Regions from separate parts of the Micromonospora sp. NPDC005171 genome, predicted to be linked through region 1. Evidence: riboswitches for the same ligand, from Rfam matches in the RefSeq annotation. Region 1 holds a riboswitch; the other holds the start of a gene.

The links. A riboswitch is a leader RNA that binds a small molecule or an ion and turns the genes downstream of it on or off. The one in region 1 is predicted to bind cyclic di-AMP.
Region 2: another riboswitch for cyclic di-AMP. It lies ahead of ABZU74_RS13870 (hypothetical protein); the one in region 1 lies ahead of ABZU74_RS02490 (NlpC/P60 family protein).

What each region holds. Positions count from the first base shown of each region.
Region 1 is NZ_JBEXIM010000001.1:527,923-535,105, forward strand. Features, by position in the region: gene ABZU74_RS02455 (VOC family protein) at 1-244, opposite strand, end outside; gene ABZU74_RS02460 (hypothetical protein) at 339-572, shown strand; gene ABZU74_RS02465 (LD-carboxypeptidase) at 704-1,642, shown strand; gene ABZU74_RS02470 (2'-5' RNA ligase family protein) at 1,679-2,284, shown strand; tRNA gene ABZU74_RS02475 (tRNA-Gly) at 2,392-2,465, opposite strand; gene ABZU74_RS02480 (pyridoxamine 5'-phosphate oxidase family protein) at 2,732-3,289, opposite strand; gene dcd (dCTP deaminase) at 3,389-3,967, shown strand; gene ABZU74_RS02490 (NlpC/P60 family protein) at 4,028-5,068, opposite strand; cyclic di-AMP (ydaO/yuaA leader) riboswitch at 5,082-5,217, opposite strand; gene ABZU74_RS02495 (peptidoglycan recognition family protein) at 5,453-7,183, shown strand, end outside.
Region 2 is NZ_JBEXIM010000008.1:83,248-90,430, forward strand. Features, by position in the region: gene ABZU74_RS13855 (alpha/beta hydrolase) at 1-800, shown strand, start outside; gene ABZU74_RS13860 (AAA family ATPase) at 909-3,026, shown strand; gene ABZU74_RS13865 (cation diffusion facilitator family transporter) at 3,133-4,050, shown strand; cyclic di-AMP (ydaO/yuaA leader) riboswitch at 4,169-4,300, shown strand; gene ABZU74_RS13870 (hypothetical protein) at 4,357-5,370, shown strand; gene ABZU74_RS13875 (hypothetical protein) at 5,513-6,022, shown strand; gene ABZU74_RS13880 (SRPBCC family protein) at 6,091-6,558, opposite strand; gene ABZU74_RS13885 (PfkB family carbohydrate kinase) at 6,747-7,183, shown strand, end outside.

The DNA.
Region 1 (7,183 bases):
TCGCTCCGCCTGTCCGCAGCGCGCCCACGGCCGCATCGCAGTCGTCGGCGTAGACGCACAACTCCCAGCGGTGCGAATTGGCCGGCTCGCCAGCCTCCGGGTTGGCGGCCAGGCCGAGCTCGCTGCTGCCCAACCGCAGAGCGACGAACTCCGGGGCGCCCTCCTCCGGGAACCGGTAGGTCAGCTCGAAGCCGACCACGTCCCGGTAGAACGCGATCAGTCGTGGCAGGTCAGGTGTCGTCACGATCGGAAAGGCTTCGGTGAACACGGACCACCTCCAAGCCGGACCCTAACGGGTGCCGAGGTCCGACAGGAACCACCACCGTCGATCCCGGCAGGTGTCATCATCTGCCGGCCTGACCCGGCCCGGCCTCAACCACCACCAGCAGGTCTCCTGGTGGCGGCGGCGCCGGCTGACCGAGCGCCTGGAGGCGCAGCCCACCGACCGGCCCGGAGACGGCCACTCCGAGGCGACCGCGCTGCGGCTGAGCCTGGTGAACACGCTGCGCGGGCTCACCCCCCGTCAGTCGGGCGCGCTGACAGCCGCCCGAAATGAGATGCGAACGGACTGACACACCTGTTGGATCTCGACATGGCGCATGAGCTTGTTCGTCCTCGGAAAGCACGCCCGGGTGACCACCTCGCGGTCCTCTCCCCGTCCTTCGCCGCGGCCGGTGCCTACCCGGCGATCCACGAGCAGGCCATGCGACGGCTTGCCGACCTGACCGGCCTCGTCCCGGTCGAATACCCCACCACCCGCCAGGTGGGTGCGAGCGCGGCAGCGCGGGCGGCGGACATCAACGCCGCCTTCGCGGACCCCCAGGTACGCGGCATTCTCGCCGTCATCGGCGGCGACGACCAGATCACTGTCATCCCCCACCTGGACGCCGACCTGGCCCGAGCCGACCCGAAGCCGTTCCTGGGCACCAGCGACAACACCAACCTGCACCACTGGCTCTGGGGCCTCGGCATCGCCAGCTTCTACGGCGGGTCCTCCCAGGTGCACCTCGGCCCCGGGCCTGCCGTCGACGACATCCACGTCCGGTCGCTGCGAGCGGCACTGCTCACCGGGGAACGGCTGGAGATCACCGATCCGGGTGAGTCCGAGGACATCGGCATCGACTGGGCAGACCCGCAGGCGTTGAAGTCCTTTGGAGAGCGCGAACCGACGGAGCCGTGGAGTTGGTACGGGCCGCCCCGCGCGGTCACCGGCCCCACCTGGGGTGGCTGCCTGGAAGTCATCCAGTGGATCCTGACGGCGGGACGCTTCCCGTTTTCCCCGGAGGTCCTGCAGGGTGGGGTGCTGCTCATCGAAACGTCGGAGGAGCTTCTCCCCGCCCGTGAGGTCGGCTGGATCCTCCGATCACTGGGTGAACGCGGCTTCCTCAGCGCCGTCGACGCGGTCCTGGTCGCCCGTCCGCCGGTCTCCGACCACACCCGTCGACCCCCGGCCGCCGACCGGGAACGGCTTCGCGAGCAGCAGCGCGACACGGTGGTCGACGTGGTGGGCCGCTACAACCCCGAGGCGGTCGTCTGCGTCGGCGTTTCGTTCGGTCACACCAGACCGCAGTGGATCCTTCCCCACGGCGGCCCGGTCACCGTCGACGGCGTGGAACGCCGCATCTTCGCCGACTACCGGTAGGGGATCTCCGCCAGTTGCAGAGGGCGGAGAAATCACGTGGACCGGCACCGATCGTGGTTGGAAACTGCGGGGATGGAACCGACACAGACCGCCCTCATCGTGCCGATACCCGAGGCCGAGGAGGCGGTGGGCCGCTTCCGGGCATCGCTCGACCGGGCCGCCGGGTGGGGCGTGCCGGCGCACGTGACCGTCCTCTACCCGTTCCTGCCCCCGCAGCAGATCGATGAGCAGGTCATGGCGGTGCTGCGCGAGACCATTGCCGAGATACCGCGGTTCGACGTCGCACTGACGCACGTCGGCTGGTTTGGCGACACGGTCGTCTGGCTTGCTCCGCAGCCAGATCGTCCGTTCCGGGAGCTCACTGCGGCGGTGTGGCGGCAGTTTCCCGAGGCGCCCCCGTATGCCGGGGCACACAGCGACGTGGTGCCGCACCTGACCATCGGTCACGACGCGGCCAAGCCCACGCTGCGCCACGCAGCGGACACCGTCGCCGCGCACCTGCCGATCCACGCGACCATCGACAGGGTCCGGCTCATCGCCGGGACACCGGACGTCAGCCCTTGGCACACCGTCTGCGAATTCCCGCTGGGCGCCACAACAACTGCGCCGGCTGGCACGGGACGCGCAGCGGTCCGGGCGTGAAGTTGCGGCCCAGGTGGTGGCCACGTGGCTGGCCCGCCGGGCACTCGTGGCCCAGGAAACGTCGAAGGCCCTGACCGGAACTCACGTCCTGGCCAGGGCCTTCGCAGTGGAGCGGGTGACGGGAATCGAACCCGCACTGTCAGCTTGGGAAGCTGATGTTCTGCCATTGAACTACACCCGCAAGCGGCACCACTGTACCCGAGTCGTCGAGCCTCTGCACCCAGGTCCCCCCGGCGGCCGCACGTGTCCGCGTACCGCTCCGCGCGGCCTGGGCCGGGTTGATCCACTCGGCTTCCTGGAAGTCGGGGCATCCGAAGTGCCGGGACCACGCGATATCCCTGAAACCCAGTTGATCAACGCGGGCGGCGGGCGGCCGGCGGGCCGAGGCGTACACCCGGCGCCGGCTCCGCTGCGACGGAGCCGGCGCCGATGATCTTCCGGTCGTGGTCAGGCGGCAGTGCACTGGACGTCACGGCTGAGACGGGTCGGGCGGGTCTGCGGGACGGTCAGCGGGGCGGCCACCGCCGCCTGGGCGTTTGGGTCGAGCCAGACCCGAACGGCCGGCCGGCCCGGCGGGAGGCCCGGAATGCCCGCGATGTGCTGCTCACGGCGGGTGAGCATCGCCACGTCGACGGTGAACTCGAAGAGCCGCCAGTCGACCTGCGGCTCGGCCCGGGCGCTCTGCGCCAGGAGCGCCACCCGGACCGGATCGGTCACCGGACGGGCGCGACCCGCCACGTACGCCTCGTCGTCGCTCTCCTCTGCGGGGAACGAGTGCAGCGCGTAACGGCCGTCACGTTCGAGGTCGCGGCGCTTGGGCGAGTCGATGATGAAGCAGAACAGCCCCTCGGCGGTGATGACCGGGGAGACCGGATGGACGCGGGGCCCGCCGTCGGCACGGACCGTGGCCAGATAGCCGAAGCCCGGCCCGTATTGCTGGAGGAGAACGCGGATCCCGTCGGCGAGTCGGGGCTCGTCGGCGGCGAATTCGGACCAGGAAGCCATGTGGACATTCTATCGAACAAATGTACGAGCAGCGACCTCGACGCGCTGGTCACCGGCACCGAATCTGGCCATTTTTGGCAGCGCGGCTATGGTGGTCCGATGCTGCTCTCCGACCGCGACCTGGTCTCCGAGATCAAGGCCGGCACGCTGGGCCTGGAGCCGTTCGAGCCCACCCTGGTCCAACCGTCCAGCATCGACGTGCGACTCGACCGGCTGTTCCGGGTCTTCAACAACCACCTCTACACCCACATCGATCCGGCCATGCAGCAGGACGACCTGACGTCGGTGGTCGAGGTCCCCGACGGCGAGCCGTTCGTGCTGCATCCGGGGGAGTTCGTGCTCGCCTCGACGCTTGAGGTCATCTCGCTGGGTGACCAGCTCGCCGGCCGGCTGGAGGGCAAGAGCTCCCTGGGCCGGCTCGGTCTGCTCACGCACTCCACTGCCGGTTTCATCGACCCGGGCTTCTCCGGTCACGTGACGCTGGAGCTCTCGAACGTGGCGAACCTGCCGATCACCCTCTGGCCGGGCATGAAGATCGGGCAGCTCTGCATCTTCCGGCTCTCCTCGCCGGCCGAGCACCCGTACGGCTCGGTGGTCTACGGCTCGCGCTACCAGGGCCAGCGAGGGCCGACGCCCAGCCGCGCCTGGCAGCACTGGCGCACCTGGCCAACCCGCTGATACCAGAACGACGAGGGCCCGCCGCGACGTGATCGCGACGGGCCCTCCGGTCACCCGGGGTCAGCCTGGGCGGCCGTAGCTGTGGATCGGGCCGTCGTCGACCTTCTTCATCTTGATCGGTTGGCCGGCCTGCGAGGCGTGCACCACCCAGCCGCCGCCGACGTACATCCCGACATGGTGGATGTCGCTGTAGTAGAAGACCAGGTCGCCGGGGCGCAGGTCGCCCCTGCTGACGTTCTTGGTGACGCGGCTCTGCGCGGCGGCGTTGTGCGGCAGCGACACACCGGCCTTCGCCCAGGCGGCCAACATCAGCCCGGAGCAGTCGTACGAGTTCGGGCCCTCGGCACCCCAGACGTAGGGCTTGCCGATCTGCGCGCAGGCGAATTTGACGGCTGTGCCCGCTGCGCCGCCGGGGTAGCTGCCCGGGCAGGGCGCCGGGCGCAGCGGACCCCCGCCGCCGTTGCCGTACACCTTGAGGCGCAGCTTCTGTAGGCGGTCGATCTCTTCGTTGATCTGCTTCTTCTTCGCCGCCAGCTGGGCTTCGGTGCGGGTCAGCTGGGCCACCATCTCGTCCAGCGGCGCCTTCTGCGCGGCCAACTGGTCGCGCAGGTCGGCGACCTGGCGTACGTCCTTCTGCTGGTTGTGCGCGAAGCGGTCGAGCATTTCGAGCTGGCCGACCACCTCGCTGGGGGACCGGCTGCCGAGCACCGCATTGACGGTCGAGACGTTCTCACCCTTGTAGGCGCGTACGGCCAGCGCGCTGACCTTGTCCATCGCGGCGTCGACCTGGCGCTCCAGCGGAGTGATCCGGGCGGCCAGCGCGTCGGCCTGCTTGCGCTTCGCGGCGAGGTCGATCCGGGTGGCGTTGTGCCGTTCGATGATCGGTTCGAGCTTGTTCCAGTCGGCGTCGATCTGGCGCTCGATCTCGGCGACGGACGGGTCGGCGTGGGCCGCCGTGGCACTGCCGGTCAGGACGACGGCGACGCCGGCCAGCGCGGCGAGTGCGGTGGTGAAGCGGGACCAGCGTGGGCGCGGCACGATCGACGCCGGGCCGGCTGATGCCGACCGCTCGGACGACGGCCGCGGGGCATGGAGTGCCACCGGGGTTCCGTACTCCTTCTTCCTGACCGCCTACCGGGTTAGCTGACGGGTTCGGGCGGGAAGTCGGCGCCCTACCGCAGTTGCTGCGGATTCACCCCGAGGGACCTGGGTCCCCGGTTCGCTCGGAAACGACTCGGCGGTGTCGGTCCGTTACCGCCCGGGCTGGGCGGAGCTGCTGTCGGGCCGACGAATGACCAGAGTAGAGACGCCTGTTACCAATCCGCAACCCGTGCGGCCGTGACACTCCGTACCGATTGGACGAGGTCACCGACCGTGTGTGAAGAATTCTTTCTAAAGGCTTCGATAGATGGAAAGGTATTGACCTGACCTCCCGGACGGCGCGATGGTGACCTGACCTCACTCCGCGAGAATCTAGGGGGTTCGATGCACCATCCAACCCTGTCGACCGGCTGGCGCGCACTGCTCGCCGCCACCGTGGTCGCCGCCGCGACCACGGTGCCACTCTCCGTCGGCCCGGCCGCCGCCGCGCCCACCACCGACCGCCAGCAGCAGTACGCCGCCGCGGCCACCGATTACGGCGTGCCGAACGTCGTGCTGCTCGGCGTCTCCTACCTGGAGTCGCGCTGGGACACCAACGCCGGCACACCGAGCACCAGTGGCGGCTACGGCCCGATGCACCTGACCGACGCGCGGCACGTGACCGCCCTACCCGGACGCGGCCACCACGACGCCGGCGACGAGGACCCACGCGGGGACGACTCCCGTCCCAGCCGGGTGCCCGCGCCCCGACCGGTCGAGGCGCCCGCCCCGACCACCGCCGCGTTGCAGACCGTGGACGCCGCCGCCGCGCTGACCGGCGCCGCCCCCGAGGCACTGCGCACCGACGCGGTCCTCAACATCCGGGGTGGGGCCGCGCTGCTGAGCGCGTACCAGAAGGATCTGGGCGCGCCGGTCGGCACCGACACCGACCCGGCGGCCTGGTACGGCGCGGTGGCCCGCTACTCGGGCGCGGACAGCGCCGACGCCGCGGCGGCCTTCGCCGACGAGGTCTTCACCACCATCGGCGCGGGCCAGTCCCGGGTGACCGACGACGGCCAGCGGATCACCCTGCCGGCCCGCGCGGTGCAGCCCGAGCGTTCCTGGTTGGACCGGCTGGGCCTACGCCGGCTGACCCGCCCGGACGGGGTGGAGTGCCCGCGCACCATCTCCTGCGAGTGGATCCCGGCCCCCTATGAGGCGTTCGGCGACGGGGACTACGGCAACCACGATCTCTCCGACCGGCCCGCCCGGCAGAAGATTGAGTACATCGTCATCCACGACACCGAGGCGAGTTGGGCGACGACCCTGAAACTCGTCCAGGACCCGACCTACGTGAGCTGGCACTACTCGCTGCGCTCGGTCGACGGGCACATCGCCCAGCACGTGAAGACCAAGGACGTCGGCTGGCACGCCGGCAACTGGTACGTCAACGCGAAGTCGATCGGGCTGGAACACGAGGGCTTCGCGGCGCAGGGCACCTGGTACACCGAGGCGATGTACCGGACCTCGGCGAAGCTGGTCCAGCACCTGGCGCTGCGGTACGGCATCCCGCTGGACCGCCAGCACATCATCGGCCACGACAACGTGCCCGGCACCGTCGCGTCCACCGTGAGCGGCATGCACTGGGACCCGGGGCCCTACTGGGACTGGACCCACTACTTCAACCTGCTGCACGCGCCGCGACTCGACACCGGCACCCCGGCCACCGGTCTGGTCCGGATCGACCCGGACTACGCCACCAACCAGCCGACGTTCACCGGCTGCGTCACCGCGGGCGTGCCCTGCGCGCCGCGCGGCTCCTCCGCTGTGGTGCTGCGCAGCGCACCGTCGGCGGACGCGCCGCTGGTCAACGACATCGCGCTCCGCCCGGACGGCACACCGAACACGATGCTCGTCTCCGACCACGGGGCCCGGGCATCCGCCGGGCAGACGTACGCGTTGGCCGGGCGGCAGGGTGACTGGACGGCGATCTGGTACCTCGGGCAACGGGCCTGGTTCCACAACCCGGCGTCCGCGCCGACCGCCAGCTGGACCGTCGGCGTGGTGGCCACGCCGAAGCCCGGCCGAACCACGATTCCGGTCTACGGACGGGCGTACCCGGAGCAGGCGGCGTAC
Region 2 (7,183 bases), on a different contig from region 1:
CCGCGCCGCCGTTCGACGGCGCGGTACGGGTGGTCAGCTACGACGCGCGGGGGCACGGCCGGTCCAGCTGCATGGCGCTGCCCACGGCCACCCTGGCCCAGTTGGGTGACGACCTGGCCGCGGTGATCGACGCCGTGGCGCCGAGCGGCCCGGTGGTGCTGGTCGGGCACTCGATGGGCGGTATGACGATCATGGAGTACGCCCACCGCCACCCCGCGCACTTCGCCGCGCGCACCGCCGGCCTGGTCTTCGTCTCGACCACCGCCGAGGGGCACACGCACACCGTCTACGGGCTCTCGCCACGGATCGCCCGGTTGATCCGGCTGGCGGAGACGACCGGCGCCGGCGTGCTGGCCCGGTGCGGCTCGTGGCGCGCGCCCCGGGCACTGCTGAACGCGCTGCAACCGAGCATCCGGTGGATGCTCTTCGGCGACCGCTGCGAACCGGCCGACATCCGCCTGGTGACGTCGGCGGTGGCTCGGGCCTCGCTGCGCTCGATCGGCGGGTTCCGCGCTTCCATCGGCACTCAGCACCGACTGGACACCCTCGCCGCGTTGGCCCACCTGCCGGCCGCCGCCCTGGTCGGTGACCGGGACCGGTTGACCCCGCCGCCGTGCGCGGAGTCGATCGCGGCGGCTCTGCCGGCCACCGAGCTGACCGTCTGCCCAGGTGCCGGGCACATGCTGATGATGGAACGCCCGGATGAGGTCAACGCCGCGCTCACCGGCGTGCTGCGGCGGGTGCTCGCCGAATCGCCGCCGGCCCACAGTGCCGCGACCCCCGCCGAGACGGGTGCCTGAGCACGTTCGCGCACCTCGGGCGCGGCGGGTCGGGCCCGGGGCCGTACCCTTCTGCGGTTGGCCCGCGCGGTTCCCGCCGCCTGCCGGCGACCTTTGAAGGAGCGTGCGTTGACCGACCAGACCGGCCTCGAGCAGGAGATCGCCGTCGAGCAACGACACCTCGACCGGGTGTACGCCCGACTGGCCGAGCTGCGGCAGTCGGCCGTCCGCGCCGAGCGGGACGGCTACCGGATGGCAAGGGTGGGCACGCACGGCGCCCTGGTCGAGCGCGACGCGATGGTGTTCCACGCGGCGCAGCGGCGGCACACCCTGGACGCCGAGCACGAGGGGCTGGTCTTCGGCCGGCTGGACCTGCGCGACCGTCAGGTGCTGCACGTCGGGCGGCTCGGGATCCGCGACGAGGACGCCGTCACGCTGGTCGTCGACTGGCGCGCGCCGGCCGCTGCCGCCTTCTACCAGGCCACCCCGGCGCAGCCGCTGGACGTGGTGCGGCGCCGCACGATCCAGTCGCGCGCCGAGCGGGTCACCCGGATCGAGGACGACCTGCTGGACCCGTCGGCCGCCCCGGAGGGGATGACCGTCGTCGGTGACGGCGCGTTGCTGGCCACCCTGTCCAAGGCCACCGGCAGGGGCATGCGCGACATCGTGGCGACCATCCAACGGGAGCAGGACGAGGCGATCCGCTCTCCGGGCTCCGGGGTGACCATCGTCGCGGGCGGCCCCGGCACCGGCAAGACCGCTGTCGCCCTGCACCGGGCCGCGTTCCTGCTGTATTCCGACCGCAGTCGCTACGCGGGCGGCGGCATCCTGGTGGTCGGCCCGTCGTCGGTTTTCGTCGAGTACATCGGCTCCGTGCTGCCGTCGCTCGGTGAGGACACCGCGACCCTGCACTCGCTGGGCACGCTCTTTCCGGGGATGACCGCGACCCGCCCCGACCCGCCCGAGGTGGCGGCGGTGAAGGGCTCGCTGCGGATGCGCCGGGTGCTGGAGCGGGCGGCCCGCGACGCGGTGCCGGGCGGCCCGGGTGAGCTGCGGCTGCTCTATCGGGGCACGTTGCTGCGGCTGGACCGGGCCGCGCTGGACCGGATCCGGGACCGCGCGCTGCAACGCGGCGCGCGGCGCAACGAGGTGCGCCGGGCCGGTTTCGACGGGGTGTTCGCCGCGCTCTGGGCGCAGGCCCGTGAGGTGAGCAGCGGTCGGCTGCCGGAGCAACCGGCCTTCGAGGCGGAGATCGCCGAGCGGTCGGAGTTCCGGGAGTTCCTCAAGGCGTGGTGGCCCCGGCTGCACCCCCGGCACGTGCTCGGCTGGCTGGGGCAGCCGGACCGGCTGCGCCGGTACGCCGAAGGGATCCTCTCCTCGGCGGAGATCCGGCTGCTCAACGCCGCGTACCGGAACCTGGACTCGGCTGGGCTGACCATCGCCGACGTGGCGCTGCTGGACGAGCTGGACGCGCTGCTCGGTAAGCCCGCGCAGCCGGCCCGCGCGCGACGTGACCCGTTCCAGCTCGCGGGCGGCGTCCGCGAGCTGAGCACCCTCGGCGAACGGCAGCGGGCCGCCCGCGCGGCGGCCCGGGAGCGCCCGGAGGACTACCGGGAGTACGCGCACGTGGTGGTGGACGAGGCGCAGGACGTCTCGCCGATGCAGTGGCGGATGATCGGTCGACGCGGCCGCCTGGCCTCCTGGACCGTGGTGGGCGATCCGGCGCAGACCGCGTGGACCGGTGACCCGGAGGAGCTGACCCGGGCCCGCGACCAGGCGCTGGGCCGGCGCAAGCGACACGATTTCACGCTCACCACGAACTACCGCAACTCGGCGGAGATCTTCGCGGTGGCGGCGGCGGAGATCCGTCGGCTCTACCCCGACCTGCCGTTGCCGACCGCTGTCCGCTCGACCGGGGTCGAGCCGGTCGAGCTGGTGGTGCCCGCGACGGAGTTGGAGACCGCGACAGTGGAGGCCGCCGCCGGCCTGCTGGCCGAGGTGGAGGGCACGGTCGGGGTGATCACGCCGGTCCCCCGCCGGGACGAGGTCGCCGGTTGGCTCGGCGCGCTCGGCGCGCCGAGGTTGCAGGTGGTGACCAGCCTGGAGGCCAAGGGCATGGAGTACGACGGGGTGGTGCTGGTCGCCCCGAGCGAGATCCGGGCGGATCCGGGCGCCGGGGTACGCACCCTGTACGTGGCGCTCTCCCGGGCCACCCAGCGGCTCACCACCATCGACCCGACCGGCTGACGTGCGCGGACTGCCGCCAGCGAGAGGCGCTACCCGTACACTTGCATACATAGCGATGTGAACATACATTTGACCGGGTCCCGACCAGCGGCGGAAGGTGGTTCTCGTGGGCGCAGGTCATGACCACCACCACGGGTCCGTCGCCAATGCCGCACACCAGCACCGAGGTCGACTCTGGGCGGCATTCGGGCTGCTCGCCACCCTGATGGTGGTCGAGGCGGTGGTCGCCCTGCACACCGGCTCGCTCGCCCTGCTCTCCGACGCCGGGCACATGTTCACCGACGTCCTCGGCATCGGGATGGCGCTCGCCGCGATCACGGCGACCCGGCGGGCCACCGGCGACCCGCAGCGCACCTTCGGCCTCTACCGACTCGAGGTGCTCGCCGCACTGGCCAACGCCGTCCTGCTCTCCGGCGTCGCGATCTACGTGGTGATCGAGGCGATCCGCCGTTTCGGCGACCCGCATGAGGTCGTCGCCGGGCCGATGCTCGTCGTGGCCGTGCTGGGCCTGCTCGCGAACATCGTCGCCTTCGCCCTGCTCCGGGCCGGTGCCAAGGAGAGCATCAACCTCCAGGGCGCCTACCTGGAGGTGGTGGGCGACCTGCTCGGCTCACTCGGCGTCATCGGTGCGGCGCTGCTCATCACCGTCACCGACTGGTGGTGGGCCGACCCCCTGGTCGCGGTCGCCATCGGCGTGTTCATCCTGCCGCGCACCTGGCGGCTGGCCCGCGCCGCCATCCGCATCCTGGTGCAGGCCGCCCCGGAGCACCTCCAGGTGACCGCGGTGCACGACCGACTGGCCGCCGTCCCAGGTGTCGTCGAGGTGCACGACCTGCACGTCTGGACGCTCACCTCGGGCATGGAGGTGGCCTCGGCGCACCTGACCATGGCACCCGGCGCGGAGGTCGGCGCGGTGCTCACCGCGGCGCGTACCGCCCTGCACGACGACTTCCGCATCGAGCACGCGACGTTGCAGATCGAGCCGGGTGCCGCCTCCGGCGCGTGTGGCTCCATCGAATGGTGACGGGGCCGTAATTTTGCGTGGTGACGCACGCACCGTCCGTCACATCAGCTGCAGAGGTCCCACCGGCACCGGTAGGCTCGGTCCCGGCCTCCACCAGGCGGCGCCCTCCCGGCGCCGGTGGCGGTCGCCGCCTAATCGCCCACCTGGGCGAACCGGGGAACCATGTTCCTGGGGTGCATCCGCGTCAGCGGTAGGGATCTTCCGTCCCGAACCCGTCAGCTAACCCGGTCGGCGGCTGACGGAAGGACATGCGCAGTGGCACCAGCACGACCACCCGCCGCCCGACTGGCGGCACTGATTGTCGCGATGTTCACCCTCGGCGTCGCGCTTCCGGCCGGCACCGCCTCGGCTGCTCCCCCGACCGGCCTGCGGGCCGCCGCACCCGACTCCGACGAGGAGGGCGGCACCCCGGCGCTGCGCGCCCAACTCGATGCGGCCAGCAAGGGCTACCTGGACGCGAAGCGCGCCCTCGACACCTCCGTACGACGGCAGCAGCAGCTCGCCACGCAACTGAAGACCATCGAGGGCGAGATCGACCAGCGCAACGGCAAGGTCGGCGAGATCGCCGAAGTGGCGTACCGCACCGGCCGGCTCGGTGCGATGTCGGCGCTGCTCAACAGCAACACCCCGGAAGGCTTCATGGACCGGGCGGCCGCGCTGGACGCGGTGGCCGCCAACGAGGACCGGGTGCTGCGCGACCTGCTGGCCAGCAAGGACAAGGCCAACCGGACCCGGGTCGCCCTGGACGGCGAGATCAACGAACAGCGCAAGCAGGTAGCGGTGATGGCCAAGCGCAAGGAACAGGCCGAACGGGCCCTGACAGTGGCCACCACGCCCAAGCCTCAGACCACCGCCGACGCCGGCTCCAACCGGGGCACCTCCAGCGCCAACGCGAAGGCCGCGCCGCGCAACTCCGACGGCTCCTGGCCTTCCGAGTCGTGCAGCGTGAACGACCCCACGCCGGCCAGCGGCTGCATCACCCCGCGCACCCTGCACGCGCTCAACCAGGCCAAGGCAGCGGGCTTCACCCGGTACGTCTCGTGCCACCGCCCCAGCGGCTCCGGTGAACACCCGAAGGGCCGGGCCTGCGACTTCGCCGCGCAGAAGAACGGCTTCGGCGGAAACGCGACCGGCGGAGACAAGACGTACGGCAACAATCTGGCCGCGTACTTCATCCGCAACGCGGACCGGCTCGCCGTGCTCTACGTGATCTGGTACAGGCAGATCTGGCTGCCCAGCAGCGGGTGGAAGTCGTACAGCGGGGCGCAGGGCACCCCGTCCACCGACCACACCAACCACGTACACCTGTCGGTCTACTGACCCACGCGTCGTGATGCCTGTGAGCCATCGTGATGACTCACAGGCATCACGTGCGTCCGGGGCCGGGCTACGTCACCGGGCGTACCCCTGATGTCGTCGCTCGTCGGACGACCCGGCCGGGGCTGGCGGGCAGCATCGCGGTATGCCTCGGATCCGACCCACCACCCGCAAGGCGCTGCTCACCCTGCACCTCGTCACCTCGCTCGGCTGGCTGGGCGCCGACCTGGTGCTACTCACCCTCGGCATCGCCGTGCAGCGGGGCGCCGACCCGGCGGTGGTCTATCCGGTCACCGCCCTGGTCGGCACGGTGCTGTTCGCGCCGCTGAGCGTCCTGGTCTGGCTGATCGGAGTCGCCAGCTCGCTGCTCACCCCGTGGGGCCTGCTGCGCCACCGCTGGGTGCTGGTCAAGCTCGTGCTCACCACTGTGATGGTCGGGCTGGTGCTGTTCCTGCTCACCCCGAACCTGCGCCACGCCGGAGCGGTCGGCGCCGCCCTGCCCGCACGCGATCGCGCCGACCTGGTCATCGCGCCGGCGGTGTCAACCAGCCTGATGATCATCGCGACGGTGCTGTCCACCTACAAGCCGTGGGGCCGGCGTCCCGTCGCCCGAACCACCCGCACGAGCCGTGATCGCGCTGCAACCACGATCTAGGTGCCTCCGCCGGGCATCTCACCGAGATCGACAAACCGGAACTGCGAGATCGGCGCAGCGGCGGCGGGTCAGGCCGGGGGTGGGGGGTTGCCGGTGCGGTCGAGGGCCGCGCCCAGCCGGGTGGCCAGGGCCAGGTGGGCGGCCTGGGCCTGGCGGAACGCGTAGCGGAACAGTGGCGTCGGCGCGGTCAGGGTGATCTCGACGTCGATGCGGATCAGGCCGTCCGGCTCGGCGCGCAGGCGGGTGTGGTTGCGCACGGTGGTGGCCGGCCACTGACGGGCCACCGTGACGATCTCGTCGGCCTCGCTGACCAACACGTCCGCGTGGTAGGTGGTCCGGAAGCGCAGCGGACCGGCCGCCAACCGGTCGTTGATCGTGTAGCTGGCCTGGGCGCCGGGCCGGGGCGGCACCCGGCGGACCCGGACGATCAGCGGATGCAGTTCGCCCTGCCGGGTCAGGTCGCTGAGCAGCGCGGCAGCCTCGGCGGGTGAACACCGGGCCTGGACGGTGTAGCTGAAGGTATCGCTGCTGAGCACACCGTCTCCTGCCGTCGTTTGTCGCCCGATCGTCCCGTACCGATGCCTGCCTGGCAACGCCCGACGGCCCCCAGCGCCGCGCCGGACCGGGCCGATGCGACGACCTGCCACCACCTGCCCGATTAAGGTCGGTTATTACGAATCTTCCGTAGATGCCGGAGGGCGGCCAGCATGAACGGCGACGACCGATGAGCGGGCACGTGATGGTCTTCGCGCCCACTCCACAGCTGACGGTGACATTGGACCAGCCCAACGACCACCCCGAGCTGCACCTGCACCCCGGCGGACAGGGCGTCTGGCAGGCCCGAATGGTGATCTCCCTCGGTGTCGACGTGGTGCTCTGCGCCGCCCTCGGCGGTGAGATCGGTCAGGTGTTGGAACCGCTGCTGGTCAGCGAGGGCGTGGACCTCAAGGTGGTGGTCCGTGACTCCGGCAGCGGCGGGTACGTGCACGATCGCCGGGAGGGCTCCCGGCAGGAGATCGCCGACGTGCCCGGGCAGCCGCTGAGCCGACACGAGATCGACGAGCTCTACAACCTCGCCCTCGGCGAGGGCCTGCGGGCCTCGGTGAGCATCCTCAGTGGGCCGAACGAACCGTGGCTCGTGCCGGCCGACCTGTACCGACG